2 regions of the Cellulomonas chengniuliangii genome follow, and region 1 is predicted to be linked to the other one. Evidence: riboswitches for the same ligand, from Rfam matches in the RefSeq annotation. Region 1 holds a riboswitch; the other holds the start of a gene.
What was found. A riboswitch is a leader RNA that binds a small molecule or an ion and turns the genes downstream of it on or off. The one in region 1 is predicted to bind thiamine pyrophosphate.

Region 1 (7,461 bases):
CGGCTCGAGGCCCGCGATGGCGCGGAGCACGCTCGACTTGCCGCAGCCCGAGGGTCCGAGCAGCGCCACGACCTCGCCCCGCCGCACCTCGAGGCTGAGCCCGTCGACCGCGGGCGGTCCCTGGTCGCGGCCCTTGCGGGCGTCGTCGTACCGGACGCTCATGGCGTCGATCGTGAGCCCGTCCATCAGAGCTCCCCTCCTGCTGGGCCGCGCAGGCGCTCGGCGACGGAGATGATCCCGGCGGTGACCAGGGCGAGCAGCACCGACGCGGCCAACGCCATGCCGTGGTTCTCCGCGCCGGGCCGGCCGATGAGCTTGAAGATGACGACCGGCAGCGTGGGCCGGTCGGGGCGGGCGAGGAAGGACGTGGCGCCGAACTCGCCGAGGGACACGGCGAACGCGAGCCCGACGGCGAGCCCCAGCGCCCGGACCGCCATCGCCACGTCGACGGAGGCGAGCACCCGGCCCGGCCCCGCGCCCAGCGCGGCGGCGGCCTCGCGCAGCCGGGGGTCGATCGCGCGCAGCACCGGCAGCACGGTCCGCACCACCAGCGGCACGGCGACGACCGCCTGGGCGATCGGCACCAGCAGCGCGCTGCGGCGCAGGTCGAGGTCGAGCCCGAAGGGGTTGTCCAGGGTGAGCAGGAAGCCGAACCCGACGGTCACGGCCGAGACACCCAGCGGGAGCATGAACACCGCGTCGAGCAGGGAGACCGCGCGGCGGGCCGAGCGGCGGCGAGGGCGGCGGGAGACGACGAGCGCCACGAGCCCCCCGACCACCACCGCGATGACCGTCGCGTCGAACGCGATGCGCAGCGAGTTCGCCGCGGCCTCCCACACCGTCACCGTGAGCGCGTTGCCGCCGCCTGTGGTCCCCAGGGCCGCGTAGTTGCCCAGCCCCCACCCCGTGGGCGTGCGCAGCGAGCGCACCACGAGGCTGGCCAGGGGCAGCGCGATCAGCACGACCACCAGCGCCGTCACACCGGCCGCCACGGCGTCGGACCCGTTGCGCAGCCGCAGGGGGCGCTCGCCTCCCGCGGGCGCCGCGAGTGACAGGGCGCGCTCCCGGGTGCGGCGGGCGCGCGCGGCGACGGCGAGCGCCGCCGCGACGATCACGAGCTGCACCACGGACAGCACGGACGCCGCGCGCAGGTCCAGGAACTGGGTGGTCTGGATCCAGATCTCGGTCTCGATGGTGCCGTACCGCATCCCGCCCAGCACCAGCACCGTCCCGAACGCGGTCGCCGAGAACAGGAACACCAGCGACGCCGCCGAGGCGATCGCCGGGGCCAGTGCGGGCAGGGTCACCGAGCCGAAGGCCCGCAACGGCGAGGCTCCGAGGGCCCGTGCCGCCTGCTCGGTGCGCGGGTCCAGGTGCTCCCACAGGCCGCCCACGGTGCGCACCACGAGCGCGTAGTTGAAGAACACCAGCGCCGCGACGATGGCCGCGAACGTCCCGTCCAGCCCCAGGAAGTCCAGCGGGCCGCCGGTGGCGAGCAGCGAGCGGAACGCGACGCCGACCACCACCGTGGGCAGCACGAAGGGGACCGTGACGAAGGCCCGCACGGCGGCGCGCCCCGGGAACCGGCGACGGTGCAGCACGTAGGCGCCCGGCACCCCGAGCGCCACCGCGATCACCGTGGCGATGCCGGCCTGCGCCAGCGTGAGCCCGATGATCCGCCAGGTCCGCTGCCGCGCGAAGACCTCGGTGAACGCGGACAGGTCCAGCGCGCCGTCGGTGGTGAACCCCCGGGCCACGAGCGTGGCGACGGGCCAGGCGAAGAAGACGCCCAGGAAGGCCAGCGGGACGGCCGCGGCGAGCGCCCACCACAAGGCCCCGCCCACGCCCGACCGACCGCGCCCCGCACGCGGGGGGCGGCCGGACGAGGCGGGCGCGGACGGCCGGGGCGCGTCGAGCGTGGTCAGCCCGTGACGATGTCCGTCCATGCCCTGATCCACTCGTCGCGGTGCTGCTCGATGGCCGCGGGGGCCACCGCGAAGGGGGCGTCCGCGAGCGGCGCCCACCGGGCCCACTCGGCGGGCAGTTCGACGTCGCCGCTCACCGGGTACATGTACATGGAGCCGGGGATGCCGGCCTGCACCTCGTCCGAGAGCAGGAAATCGACGAGCTGCCGGGCGCCGTCCGGGTTCTGCGCGTTCGCCAGCACCCCGGCGTACTCGACCTGCCGGAAGCAGGTGTCGAGCAGCGCCGACGTGGTCGGCTCCGAACCGCCCTCGGGCACGGTGAACGGCGGGGACGACGCGTACGAGAGCACGAGGGGCCGCTGGCCCTGGCCGCTGCCGCCCGAGAAGTCGACGTCGTACGCGTCGGACCAGCTCTCGACCACCTTGACGCCGTTCGCCTGCAGCCGCTGCCAGTACTCCTGCCAGCCGTCCTCGCCGAAGGCGCCCACCGTGGCCAGCAGGAACGACAGCCCTGGGGAGGACGTCGCGGCGTTCGTCACGACGAGCTGATCCCGGTACTCCGGCCGGGCCAGGTCCTCGAGCGTGGCCGGCGCCGCGAGCCCGCGCTCGGCGAACCACGCGTCGTCGACGTTCACGCACACGTCGCCCACGTCGATCGCGGTGAGCGAGCCGGAGTCGTCCGGGGCGTACTGCTCCGCGTCCGCGGCCGCGGGGGCCTGCGACGTGTAGGGGTCCAGCACACCCGCGTCGATGGCCCGCGAGGCGAAGGAGTTGTCGATCCCGAAGACGGCGTCGCCGAGCGGCGCGTCCTTGGTCAGCACGAGCTGGTTGACCAGCGACCCGCCGTCACCGGGCGTGACGATCTCGACGCGCAGGCCGGACTCCCGCTCGAAGGACTCGATCAGGCCGTCGCCCACAGCGAACGAGTCGTGGGTGACGAGGGTGACCGTGTCCGACGGGCTGGACGGGTCGTCCGAGGCGTCGATAGCCGAGCAGGCGCTCAGCGCGAGCGCCGCGACGGCCGCGACGGCGCCCGCCCGACGTGCTCGTGCGGCCGGGGTCGGTGAGGCCCGGCGCGCTCCCGCGGATCGGTGGGGCATGGTGGTGCGTGGCATGGCGTCCTCCCAGATGCAGGAGGGGGTCGCCGCCGCCACCGGTCCCGCGGCATCCGCCGTGGCCGACGACGACGGGACTGAGAAGCCCGACTCCCTACGCCGGTGTGACCCGGATCAGGTTCGAGGGTCTGCGGATGGCCCGCACTCTCAGCGCCCTGGACCCCTCGGCACGTCGCCGGAGGGGCTGTGGCGCTCCCCTGTCGTTCAGCGGCGAGACTACACCGCGCGTACGGTGAGCAGCAGCCTCGCCCCCGTTTCCCCACCCCTGAGGAGGATCAGTGAACGACGAGCAGAAGAACTCGATGCTCGCCAAGGTCGCCGGCGCGGCCGTCGCCCTGGCTGCCGCCTGGGTCGCCCACAAGGCGATCGACGCCGCGTGGAAGGCCGCCAGCGGGCACAAGGCGCCGAAGCCGGACGACGACGGCGACGCTGGCCTGAGCGAGCTCGTCGCGGCCGCAGCCCTCAGCGGCGCCCTGGTCGCCGCGTCCCGGGTGCTCGCCACCCGCGGGACGAAGTCCTTCGCGTCGCGGGTGAACCGCAACCGCCTCACCCGCTGACCGCGGCGGGAGCAGGGCGCCGGGCGCCGGGACGTCAGTCGAAGCCGGGCTTCCCGTCGGTGTCCGGGTCGTTCCGGCGGCTGGCGTCCGGGCGGGCTCCCGGCTCGGGCCGCTGGTCGTTGTCCGGCACCGGCGGCGCGACGTTCTGCGGCTCGGCGCTGTCCGCGCGCGCCTGGTCGAGCGTGAGCTCGTCCACCACGAGCAGGTCCTTGCGCACCTTGCCGGTGCGGTAGCCCGCGCGCCCCACCATGTGGGCGGCGACGGGCGCGGTGATCATCTGGAACAGCACCACCAGGACGAGCGCGCCCACCTCGGGCCCGGGCCCGAGCCGCAGCGCGAGGCCGATGAGCACCAGCACCAGGCCGAGCACCTGCGGCTTGGTGCCGGCGTGCATCCGCGACAGCAGGTCGGGGAAGCGCAGCACGCCCACGCCCGCGGCGAAGGCCAAGAACGCCCCGCCGATCATGCACGCGGACGCGACGACGTCCGCCACAGCCATCCAGTCGATGCTCATCGCAGCTCACCGCCGTACTGGTCGCCCGAGGGGTCGGCGCTGGGACCCGCGGCGCTCTCCCGGCGAAGCCGCTCGGCCTCTTCAGCCGCGATCTCCTCGCGGGTGCGCACGCGCCCCTCGCCCTCCGGCTCCACCGAGGCGAACCGCGCGATGGTCACGGAGGCCACGAACCCGACCAGCGCGAGCGCCACCAGGATCGGCACGATGTCCGCACGACGCTCGACGGCCGCGTACAGGGCGCCCGCGGAGATCATCGTCGCGACGACGATGTCCAGCGCGACGGTCCTGTCGAGCATCGACGGGCCCTTCTCGACGCGCACCACGGCCATGGCGCAGCCGACCGCCAGCAGCGCGCTGCACACGATCACCACCCAGTCGCTCACGCGTTCACCCCTTCCCCACGACGCCCGCGAGCCGGGCGCAGCGGAAGCCCCGCCTGGCGCAGCTCCTCGTCGGAGGCGAACGCGCGCAGCACCCGCTCCTCCTGGGCCAGGACCGTCTGCCGGGCCTTCTCCACACCGCCCGACTGCTCGACGTCCAGCACGTGCAGGTACAGCTTGCCGGTCAGCCGGTGCGCCTCGACCACGAGGGAGCCAGGCACCAGCGACGACAGCTCGGAGGTGAGCGTCAGGTACAGGTCGGAGTGGCTGCGCAGCTGCACGCCGATGACCGCGCCGTGCGGGACATGCCCGGGGCGAAGCGCCAGCAGGCTCACCTCGAACGACGCGCGCACCAGGTCGAAGGCGAACCGCCCGACCAGGCGCATCAGCCCCAGCGGGCGCACGCGGCCGTGGAACACGATCGGCGTCATCCGCAGGCCGCCGGTGACCAGCACGCCGATCAGGAGCCCGACGATCAGGTTCGCGACGCTGAGGGAGCCCCACAGCATCATCCAGACGAACGCCAGCCACACGACGGTGGGCCACTGCCGGATCACAGACCGGCGGCGCGACGGGCTCACGGGGTCACCTCCGGCGCCGGGGTCTCGAGCTCGATGACGGCCTCGTCGGACACCACGTCCGCCGACTCGCCCGCGCCGCGCACACCGTCCGGCAGGACGGCGTCGATGTACGGCGACCGCTCCTTGAGGGCGTCGGCGGCACGCTCGGTGTAGGCGTACAGCGGGCCGCCCGCGAAGGTCAGCGCCAGGCCGAGGCCGACGAGCGCGGCGGTGGGGCCGATCATCCCGCCCGGCAGCCGGGTGTCGGGCAGCTCGGCCGGCGGCGTCTGCCAGAACGCCTTGTTCCAGGCCTTCACCAGCGCGTACAGCGTCAGCAGCGACGTCACCACGCCACCGACCACGAGCGTGTACGCCAGCGGGGTGCCAAGCTCGACGCCGGCCTGCAGCAGGCCGACCTTGCCGAGGAACCCGGACAGCGGCGGGATGCCCGACAGGTTCATCGCCGGGATGAAGAACAGGATGGCGAGCACCGGCGCCAGCTTGGCGAGGCCGCCGAGCCGGTCGAGGCTCGTGGTGCCGCCGCGGCGTTCGATGAGCCCGACCACCAGGAACAGCGCCGTCTGCACCGTGATGTGGTGGGCGACGTAGTAGATGGACGCCGTCCAGCCCATGGTGGTGGACAGGGCGATGCCGAAGATCATGTAGCCGATGTGGCTGACCAGGGTGAACGAGAGCAGACGTTTGATGTCGTCCTGCGCCACGGCGCCCAGGATGCCGATGATCATCGTCGCCAGCGCGGCCCACATCAGCACGTCGTCGAGCCGGCCCTCGGGGAACAGCAACGTCTGGGTACGGATGATCGCGTAGACGCCGACCTTGGTCAGCAGGCCCGCGAACACCGCCGTGACCGGCGCGGGCGCCGTCGGGTAGGAGTCGGGCAGCCAGGCGGAGAGCGGGAAGATGGCCGCTTTGATGCCGAACGCGACGAGCAGCATGATCTGCAGCACCAGCCGCACGCCCGGGTCGATCTCCGGCAGCCGCACGGCGAGCTGGGCCAGGTTCACGGTGCCCGTCGCCGCGTAGATCATCGCGATGGAGATGAGGAACAGCGCCGAGGACAGCAGCGCCACGACCACGTAGATGCTGCCCGCCCGGATCCGCTCCCCGGTGCCGCCCAGCGTCAGCAGCACGTAGGACGCCGCGAGCAGGATCTCGAAGCCGACGTAGATGTTGAACAGGTCGCCGGACAGGAACGCGTTCGCGACCCCCGCCGTCAGCACCAGGTACGTCGGGTGGTAGATCGAGACCGGGGCTGCCTCGTCACCGTCCGCGTCACCCTCGGCGAGCGAGTACAGCAGCACCGCCAGGGTGACCGCGCTGGAGATGGTGAGCATCAGAGCCGAGAGGCGGTCCGCGACCAGGTCGATGCCCACCGGCGCCGCCCAGCCGCCCACGTCGACCACCAGCGGCCCGCCGTCGGCGAGCACCAGCAGTGTCGCGGAGGCGGCCAGCACCAGGCTCAGCGCGATGACGCTGATCAGGCGCTGCGCTCGCGGCTTGCGGTAGAGCGCCAAGGCCAGCCCGGCGCCGAACAGCGGCACCACGACGGGCAGCGGCACCAGCCACGTCGGGTCGTTCATCACGGGCGCTCCTCGGGGTTGGCGGATCCGGCGTCGCCGTCGGCGTCTGCCGGCCCCGCGTCCTCGGAGGCTGTGGCCTCCGCGCCTCGGAGCACCTCGTCCGTCTCGTCTCGGGTCTCCGCGGCCTCGTCGTCCAGCGTCTCGCCGGCGTCCTCGGTGTCGCGGTCGGTGAAGGCGTGCTCGTCGATGGCGGCGAGCCGCGCGATACGGCGGTCCTCGACGTCGTCCTGCACCTCGTCGTGGCGGTGCAGCTGCCACGAGCGGTACGCCATGGCCATGAGGAAGGCCGTCATGCCGAGCGTGATGACGATGGCCGTCAGCACCATGGCCTGCGGCAACGGGTCGCTCATCTCGGAGACCGGCGCGTCTCCCACGATCGGCGGCTTGCCGGCGGCGCCCCCCGAGATCAGGAACAGCAGGTTCGCGCCGTTGCCGATCAGGATCACGCCGATCAGCACGCGGGACAGGCTGCGCTCGAGCAGCAGGTAGACGCCGACGGTGAACAGCACGCCGATCACCACGACCAGCACGATGTTGGGGCTCATGTCGATCATCGGGCGCCTCCGCTCTCGCCGGCGCCACGCGAGCCCTGCGCGATCACCGCCGACACGTCGTAGGAGTCCGGCCCGTCGCCTTGCTCGGCCTGCTGGTCGATCTCCGCGCCGAGGCTGCGCAGGATGTCGAGCACCAGGCCGATCACCACGAGGTACACGCCCACGTCGAAGAACAGCGACGTCACCAGGTGCACGTCCCCGACCAGCGGCAGGTGGAAGTCGAGCATCCAGGACTGCAGCACCGAGCCGCCCGCG
Region 2 (7,461 bases), 1.5 Mb from region 1:
GGACCTTCGACCTGGACCCGGGCGGGGTGGACCCGGTGCTCGGCATCCCACGCCTGCAGGACGCCTACTTCGCCCGGTTCCCGGGCTACCCCCGGGGCATCACGGTGCCGGCCATCGTCGACATCGCCACGGGCCAGGTGGTGACGAACGACTACGCGCAGATGACCCTCGACCTGGAGACCGAGTGGACGGCGCTGCACCGGCCCGGCGCCCCGGACCTCTACCCCGAGGCCATGCGCGCCGAGATCGACGCGGTGTCCCGCGACGTCTTCCGGGACGTGAACAACGGTGTGTACCGCTGCGGCTTCGCCGGGTCCCAGCAGGCGTACGACTCCGCCTACCGCCGGTTGTTCGCCCGGCTGGACTGGCTGTCCGAGCGGCTGGCCGGCCAGCGCTACCTGGTCGGGGACACCATCACCGAGGCGGATGTCCGCCTGTTCACCACGCTGGTGAGGTTCGACTCCGTGTACCACGGGCACTTCAAGGCCAACCGCTCGAAGCTCACCGAGATGCCGGTGCTGTGGGCGTACGCGCGCGACCTGTTCCAGACCCCCGGCTTCGGCGACACGGTCGACTTCGAGGACATCAAGCGGCACTACTACGTGGTCCACGAGGACATCAACCCGACGCGGATCGTCCCTCAGGGGCCCGACCTTCGCGGTTGGCTGGACCCGCACGGCCGCGAGGAGCTGGGCGGACGGCCGTTCGGCGACGGCGTCCCGCCCGGCCCCGTCCCCGAGCCCGACCGGGTGCCGGTCGAGCACACGGCCGCCGCGATGCGGGGCTGAGCCCTCGGCCCACGACCGCCGGCCCACCCGAGCGGGCCGGCGTCGGCCAGATGACGGGAGACGCGCATGATCGACCTCGCGGCGGGAGACGAGACGGCGGGTGACGGGAGGGCGGTCGACGCCGGTCGACTGGTGCAGGCCTACCTCGCCGACCAGGTCGAGGAGCTCCTCGCCCACGAGCCCGGGGTCCGCGCGGGCGACGGGAACGCCGTGCACGACATGCGCGTCGCCACCCGCAGGCTGCGCAGCGCGCTCGCCACCTTCCGCCCTGTGCTGCGGCGCGAGCGCACCGACCCGCTGCGCGACGAGCTGCGGCGCCTCGGCCGCCACCTCGGGGAGGCCCGGGACGCGGACGTGAGCGGTGACGGCCTGCTGGCCCTGCTCGAGGAGACGCCCGAGGGCCTCGTCCTGGGACCCGTGCGGGCCCGGCTCGACGGAGACCGTCGCGCGGCCTTCGACGTCGCGCTGTCGCAGCTCGTCGCGGTGCTCGACAGCCCGGCCTGGGCGGGGCTGAGCGCGCGCCTCGGCGGCCTCGCGACCGATCCGCCCGTGGTCACGGAGTCCGCGGGCGCTGTCGAGGACCGGCTCCTGCCCCGCGTGGACAGGGCCTTCCGCCGGTTGCGGCGGGCCTGGCGGGCGGCGCGCGCCGAGGCCCCGGGCGCGCTGCGTGACATGGCGCTGCACGAGGCGCGCAAGGACGCCCGCCAGGCCCGGTACGCCGCCGAGGCGCTGGCTCCCGTGATCGGCCCGGCGGCCACCCGCAGCGCGCGGGCCGCCGAGCAGGTGCAGGAGGTCCTGGGCCACCACCAGGACCTGGTGGTGGCGCGGGCCGTGCTCCGGCGGGTGGCTTTCGACGCGCACGCCGCCGGGGAGAGCGCCTTCACCTACGGGCTGCTGCACGAGCGGGCCGCGGCCCGCTCGGTCGCGCTCGACCAGCGGCTCCCTCGCGTCGCCCGGCGGGCCACCGCGCGGGGCCGGCACGAGTGGATGCGCTGACCGGCATCCGGACACGGGCTCGCCACGGTCGCCCGGCTCCGGCTAGCGTCGAGGAGACAAGCCCCCGGGGAGCGCAGGAGCGCTGAGAGTGCGGCCGGACGAGAGTCCCACCCGCAGACCCGTGGAACCTGATCCGGTTCACACCGGCGTAGGGAGCAGGGCATGTGTCGTCGGGCTCCCCCGTCGCCGCGTGGCCGGCGGGCTGGACGGCGACCGCTGTCCGACCCCGTCGTCCGCATCGTCGTGAGGGCCCGGCGGCCGCGTGCGGCTGCCCGGGGGTCCGACGACGGACGAGAGGCCCTCTGATGACCACCACCGACCAGCACGCCGCCGCGCCCGACGCGGAGGGCAGGGCCGAGCCCGACGCCCTCGGAGTCGGCGCGCGCCTCTCGCTGCACCCCATGACCTCCGATTTCGCGCCGCTCATCCTCGATGCCCTGCGGGCGGCCCGACGGCCTGGGGTCGAGGTTGTCACCGACGACGTGTCGACGTTCCTCCGGGGCGACGAGCAGGACGTCGTGGCTTTCGCGCAGGCGGCGATCGCGAGCGCAGCCGCCTCCGGCGCGCACGTCGTCGCGCACCTGCACCTGTCCCGGGGCTGCCCCGGCGAGGTGTCGTGCGCGGTGGACGACTCGACCCTGCTGCGCCCCGTGGTTCTGGAGCCGCTGCCACGCAGCGGTCAGACGGCCAGCGCCCACTGGGCCCTATACCCGCTCGACGACGGCGGGCCCGACCGTCCCGGCGACCACATGGCCGGCATCCTCGCCGCGATCGAGCACGCCCGCGGCCTGGGGGTCGTGAGCGGCACGGAGCACTTCGTGACCCGGCTCGACGGCGACCTCGCCGATGTCCTGACCGCCGTGGCGCAGGGCTGGCTGCTGGTGGGCCGTGAGGTCCGGCACGTCGTGTCGCACGCCACGATCTCGCTCAACTCGCCGTCCACGCCTGCTCGCGCGGCGTCCGGCTCCGCGGCGGCGGCCCGATGAGCGCCGCACGGCGCCGGGCCGCGCTGACCCTGCACGAGCTGGTGCTGCTGGCCGCGCTCGCCGTGGTGGCCGGGTTCCTCTACTGGGCGCTGGTGCAGGGGTGGCTCGCGCTGCAGGTGGCGATGGGCCCGTTCGGGGACCTCGCGCAGAACGCGCTGGCCGGCGGCTGGATGGTCGTGGCGCCGCTCGCCGTGTTCATCATCCGCAAGCCCGGCGTCGGGATCGTCGCCGAGGTGGTGGCCGCCCTCGTCGAGGTCGTGTTCCTCGCCTCGCCCGTCGGCCCGATGCTGATCCTGGTGGGCGTGGTGCAGGGCGCCGGGGCGGAGCTGGCGTTCGCGCTCACCCGCTACCGCAGGTACGGGTGGGGCGTGTTCGTCCTCTCCGGCCTGACGGCGGCGGCGGCGAACCTCGCGATCGGGATGGTGCGGTTCGGGTGGGCCACGCAGGACTGGTTCGCGTTGCGCGTGGCCCTGCAGGCCGTCAGCGGCGTGGTGCTGTGCGGGCTGCTGGCCCGGGTCACGGGCGAGGCGCTGCTGCGCACGGGGGTGCTCGACGACCACGCCGTGGGCCGCGAGCGGCTGGCCGCGCCCGCTGCGCCCGCCGGCGGCGGTCCCCCAGCCGGCGCCGACGCGGTCACCGGCTCCCCCGACGCGAGCACGCCGTGATCCGCGTGCGCGGCCTGGCGGTCCGCTACCCCCGCGCCGCGCGCCCGGTGCTCGACGGCCTCGACCTCGACGTGGGACCGGGCGAGCACGTGCTGCTGCTCGGGCCGTCCGGGGCCGGAAAGAGCACCGTCCTGCGCGTCCTGGCCGGGATCGTGCCCCAGTCGATCGGGGCACAGGCTGACGGCCAGGCGCGGGTGGCAGGCCTCGAGGTGCTCGGGCCCGGTCCCGTGGTCGACGTGCCGACGCTGGCGATGCGGGTGGGCACCCTCACCCAGGACCCGGTCGACCAGCTCGTGCTGCCGACGGTGCTGGACGAGGTCGCCTTCCCGTTGGAGAACCGCCGCGCGCCGCGGCACGAGATCGGGCCGCGCGTGGAGCGCGCGCTCCGGCTGGTCGGCGCTGGCGGGCTGATCGGCCGCCGCACGAGCGAGCTGTCGGGCGGGGAGGGCCAACGGGTCGCGCTCGCGGCGACCCTTGTCGCAGACCCGCACGTGCTGCTGCTCGACGAGCCCACGGCGCTGCTCGACCCCGTCGGCACGCGGCAGGTCGCCGCCGCGGCGCGGGCTGCCGCCCAGGGACGGGCGAGCGTGCTGGTCGAGCACCGGCTCGACGAGATCGGGGCGCTGCCCCCGCGCGTCGTGGTGCTCGACGAGCGCGGCCGGGTGCGCGTCGACGGCCCGACCCGCGTGGTCCTCGACGAGCGCCCGGAGGAGCTGGTGGGCCTCGGGTGCTGGCTGCCCGCGACCGCCGAGCTGCGGGCCGCCGGTTTCGACTCCCCTGCCCGGGTGGCCGCGGCCGCGCGGCGCGGGCCGCGAGCCGCCGCTGCCCGGCCCGGGGAGGTCGTGCTCGAGGCGCGGTCGGTCGAGGTGCGGCGCGCCGGTCGCGTGGTGGTCGGCCCCGTGGACCTGACGGTTCGAGGCGGCACGGTGACGGCGGTCGTCGGCGTCAACGGCTCGGGGAAGTCCTCCTTGCTCCTCGCGCTGGCCGGGCTGCTGCCGTGCGAGGGCACGGTGGCCGGGGGCAGCGTCGGGATGGCGTTCCAGCATCCGGAGCACCAGCTCCTGACCCGCAGCGTCCGCGCCGAGCTCGCGTACGGGCCGCGCGCGGCCGGGCGGGTGGACGCGCTGTCCGTGGCCGACCGGGCGCTGTCCGACCTGGATCTGCGGGGCCTCGCCGAGCAGGACCCGTTCCGGCTCTCGGGGGGCCAGCAGCGGCGGGTGTCGTTGGCCGCGATGACGGTGTGCGACCACGACGTGCTGCTCGCGGACGAGCCGACGTTCGGGCAGGACCGGTCGACCTGGGGCCTGGTCGCCGCGGCGCTGCGCGGGCTCGCCGAGGAGGGGCGCGGCGTCGTGCTGGTGACGCACGACCTGAGGCTGGTGGGATCGCTGGCCGACGAGGTGGTGATGCTGGGCGGCGGCCGGGTCCTGGCGGCCGGCCCGCCGGACCGCGTGCTGTCCGACGAGCCTCTGCTCGACCGCGCCGGCCTGGCGCTCCCGCCGGTCCTGGGCGCATGGCGGGCGTCGGGCGCCGCGCTCCGCGACTTCCTCGACGCCCTGGACGCCGGCGTCCGCGCCTCGTCGGCCCTGCGTGGTCCCGCGGCGTCGGCCGTGCCGCGGTGAGCGGGCCCGGGCTGGGCCGGGCCCTGGCACACGACTCGCTGCTGCACCGTCGCAACCCCACCGTGAAGCTGGTGGTGCTGCTGCTCGTCACGGGCGCGCTCGTCGCGGTGCTCGACCCGTGGACGCCCCTCGCCCTGCTCCTCGTCGCGGGCCCGGCCGTCACCCTGGCCGGAGGCCTGCCGTGGCGCACGGTGCTGCGGGCGCAGTGGGCCTTCACCCCGTTCGCGCTGAGCATCTTCATGGTCAACGCCGTGACCCGCCCGGGACGCGTGCTGGCCGAGGTGGCGGGCCTCGAGATCACCGACGTCGGCGTCTCGGTGGGCGCCTCGCTGGGGTGGCGGACGGTGCTCGTCGGGACGCTCTCCACGGCGTTCGTGCTCACCACGGACGGCGCCCGGCTGATGACCAGCCTGCACCAGCACGCCCGCCTGGGTCCCCGGGTGACGTTCGCGGTGCTGGCGGGCTACCGCATGCTCGAGCAGCTGCCCGAGCGCTGGTCGACCATCCGCCAAGCGCAGGCGGCACGGGTTCCGCCCGCCCGCCGCGGCCACGACCGGGGTCGCGCCGCGGCGCGCGCGGCGTTCACCCTGCTGGTCGTGACGCTGCGGCAGAGCCAGCGCATGGCGGTGGCGATGGAGACCCGGGCGCTGGGCGCGGGTCCGCGCACCGTGCACCGCCCGGCGCCGCTGGGGCCGGCGGACGCGGTGTTCGCGGGAGTGGTGCTCGCCGCGTGCGCCGCGGTGGTGGGGTTGTCCGCCGCGGCGGGCTGGCTCTCGTCCTTCGGCGCGTTCAGCGGGGGCGTCAGCCCGCCGTGACCTTGATGACGTTGCGCCACGGGTCCTCGAACGTGAGGGTCAGCCCGTCGTGGCGCGCCTGCACCCGGGCGTGGGCCAGCCGGTCGCCGAGCGCGGCGACGTCGTCGGCGGTCGGCACGACGATGCCGATCTCGCCGAGGCCCAGCGCGGAGGCGCGTGGGCCCGCGCCGGCGCTGTTCCACGTGTTGACGGCGATGTGGTGGTGGTACCCGCCCGCGGCGACGAACAGCGCCCCGTGGAACTCCGCCATCACGTCGAAGCCCACGGCGTCCACGTAGAAGTCGCGCGCCGAGGGCACGTCGCCGACCTGCAGGTGCACGTGTCCGATGGACGCGGCGCCGGGCGCCGTGGCGGGGATCGCCGCGTCGCTCGGCGCCGGCTCGGCCAGGTGCTCGCGCAGGAAGTCGTTCGGGTCGAGCCGCAGCGAGTCCATCCGGACGTGGCCCTGCCCGTCGAAGCCCCAGTCGGCGCGCGCGCGGTCCCAGTACAGCTCGACGCCGTTTCCCTCGGGGTCCGTGACGTAGAAGGCCAGCGAGACCAGGTGGTCCGCACTGCCCACGTACTGCTGGGGCGCTCTGCGCGCCACGGAGGCGAGCGTGGCGGCGAGGGTGGCGCGGTCCTCGAACAGGAAGGCACTGTGGAACAGGCCGGCCTGCCCGCGCTGCTGCGGGGGGAGGTCCGGGGTGTGGCGGAGCACGACCAGCGGGACGCCGTGGCGGCCGAGGGTGACGACGTCGGGGCGCCCGGAGCCGGCCAGCCGGTCGATGGGCTGCTCGATCACCTCGAACAGCAGGACGTCCCGGTAGAACCGCACCTGCAGGTCGAGGTCGCCCACCAGCAGGGTGACCGCGTCCATGCCGGAGCCCGTCGCGATCGCGTCTCGGCGGGCCGGCTCGGACGTCGTGCTGATGGTGGGGACGGCGTTCATGGGGACTCCTCAGACTGGTGGACTGCCCTCAATGTAGTTGATCGTTCAACTTAAAGCGAGCCGCGGCTGTTCCCGGTGCTCACCGCGTCCGGCACCGGCATGCTCGATCGATGGACGTGACGACGAAGCGGATCTACTCCCCCGTCGCACCGGACGACGGGTACCGCGTGCTGGTCGACCGGCTCTGGCCGCGAGGGGTCAGCAAGGCAGAGGCCGACCTCGACCTCTGGCTGCGAGACGTGGCGCCGAGCCCCGAGCTCCGCACCTGGTGGGACCACGACCCGGACAAGCTCGCCGAGTTCGCCGCGCGGTACGACGCCGAGCTCGACCACAACCCGGCGGCCACCGAGCTGCGTCTCGTGACGCAGGAGCGCCCCCGGGTCACGCTGCTCTACGCGGCGCGCGACCCGCGCGTGAACCACGCGCAGGTGCTGCTGGCCTACCTGGAGGCCTGAGCCCGGAACACCGCCCAGGCGTGCGGCGGCACGACGCCCTCAGGGCCCTCGGCGAGGTCGAGGCCGCCCGAGCGCAGCAGCCGCTCGCCGACCCCCTCCTGCGGCGCGAAAGGCTCGTCCCCCAGGTTGAGGACCAGCCGCAGGCGCTCCGTGCCGTCGGGCGACGCCGACTCGAGCACCAGCTGCTCGTTGGCCACCTGCACCGT

Region 2: another riboswitch for thiamine pyrophosphate. It lies ahead of NP064_RS05755 (Ykof family thiamine-binding protein); the one in region 1 lies ahead of NP064_RS15445 (thiamine ABC transporter substrate-binding protein).

What each region holds. Positions count from the first base shown of each region.
Region 1 covers NZ_CP101988.1:3,325,029-3,332,489, forward strand. Annotated here, with positions in the region: gene NP064_RS15435 (ABC transporter ATP-binding protein) at 1-186, opposite strand, end outside; gene NP064_RS15440 (ABC transporter permease) at 186-1,946, opposite strand; gene NP064_RS15445 (thiamine ABC transporter substrate-binding protein) at 1,922-3,040, opposite strand; TPP riboswitch at 3,115-3,249, opposite strand; gene NP064_RS15450 (DUF4235 domain-containing protein) at 3,319-3,597, shown strand; gene mnhG (monovalent cation/H(+) antiporter subunit G) at 3,632-4,111, opposite strand; gene NP064_RS15460 (MrpF/PhaF family protein) at 4,108-4,494, opposite strand; gene NP064_RS15465 (Na+/H+ antiporter subunit E) at 4,491-5,072, opposite strand; gene NP064_RS15470 (Na+/H+ antiporter subunit D) at 5,069-6,652, opposite strand; gene NP064_RS15475 (Na(+)/H(+) antiporter subunit C) at 6,652-7,206, opposite strand; gene NP064_RS15480 (Na+/H+ antiporter subunit A) at 7,203-7,461, opposite strand, start outside.
Region 2 covers NZ_CP101988.1:1,229,592-1,237,052, reverse strand. Annotated here, with positions in the region: gene NP064_RS05765 (glutathione S-transferase family protein) at 1-788, shown strand, start outside; gene NP064_RS05760 (CHAD domain-containing protein) at 855-1,784, shown strand; TPP riboswitch at 1,840-1,958, shown strand; gene NP064_RS05755 (Ykof family thiamine-binding protein) at 2,090-2,770, shown strand; gene NP064_RS05750 (ECF transporter S component) at 2,767-3,435, shown strand; gene NP064_RS05745 (ABC transporter ATP-binding protein) at 3,432-5,057, shown strand; gene NP064_RS05740 (energy-coupling factor transporter transmembrane component T family protein) at 5,054-5,872, shown strand; gene NP064_RS05735 (VOC family protein) at 5,859-6,800, opposite strand; gene NP064_RS05730 (DUF488 domain-containing protein) at 6,911-7,255, shown strand; gene NP064_RS05725 (alpha-amylase family glycosyl hydrolase) at 7,240-7,461, opposite strand, start outside.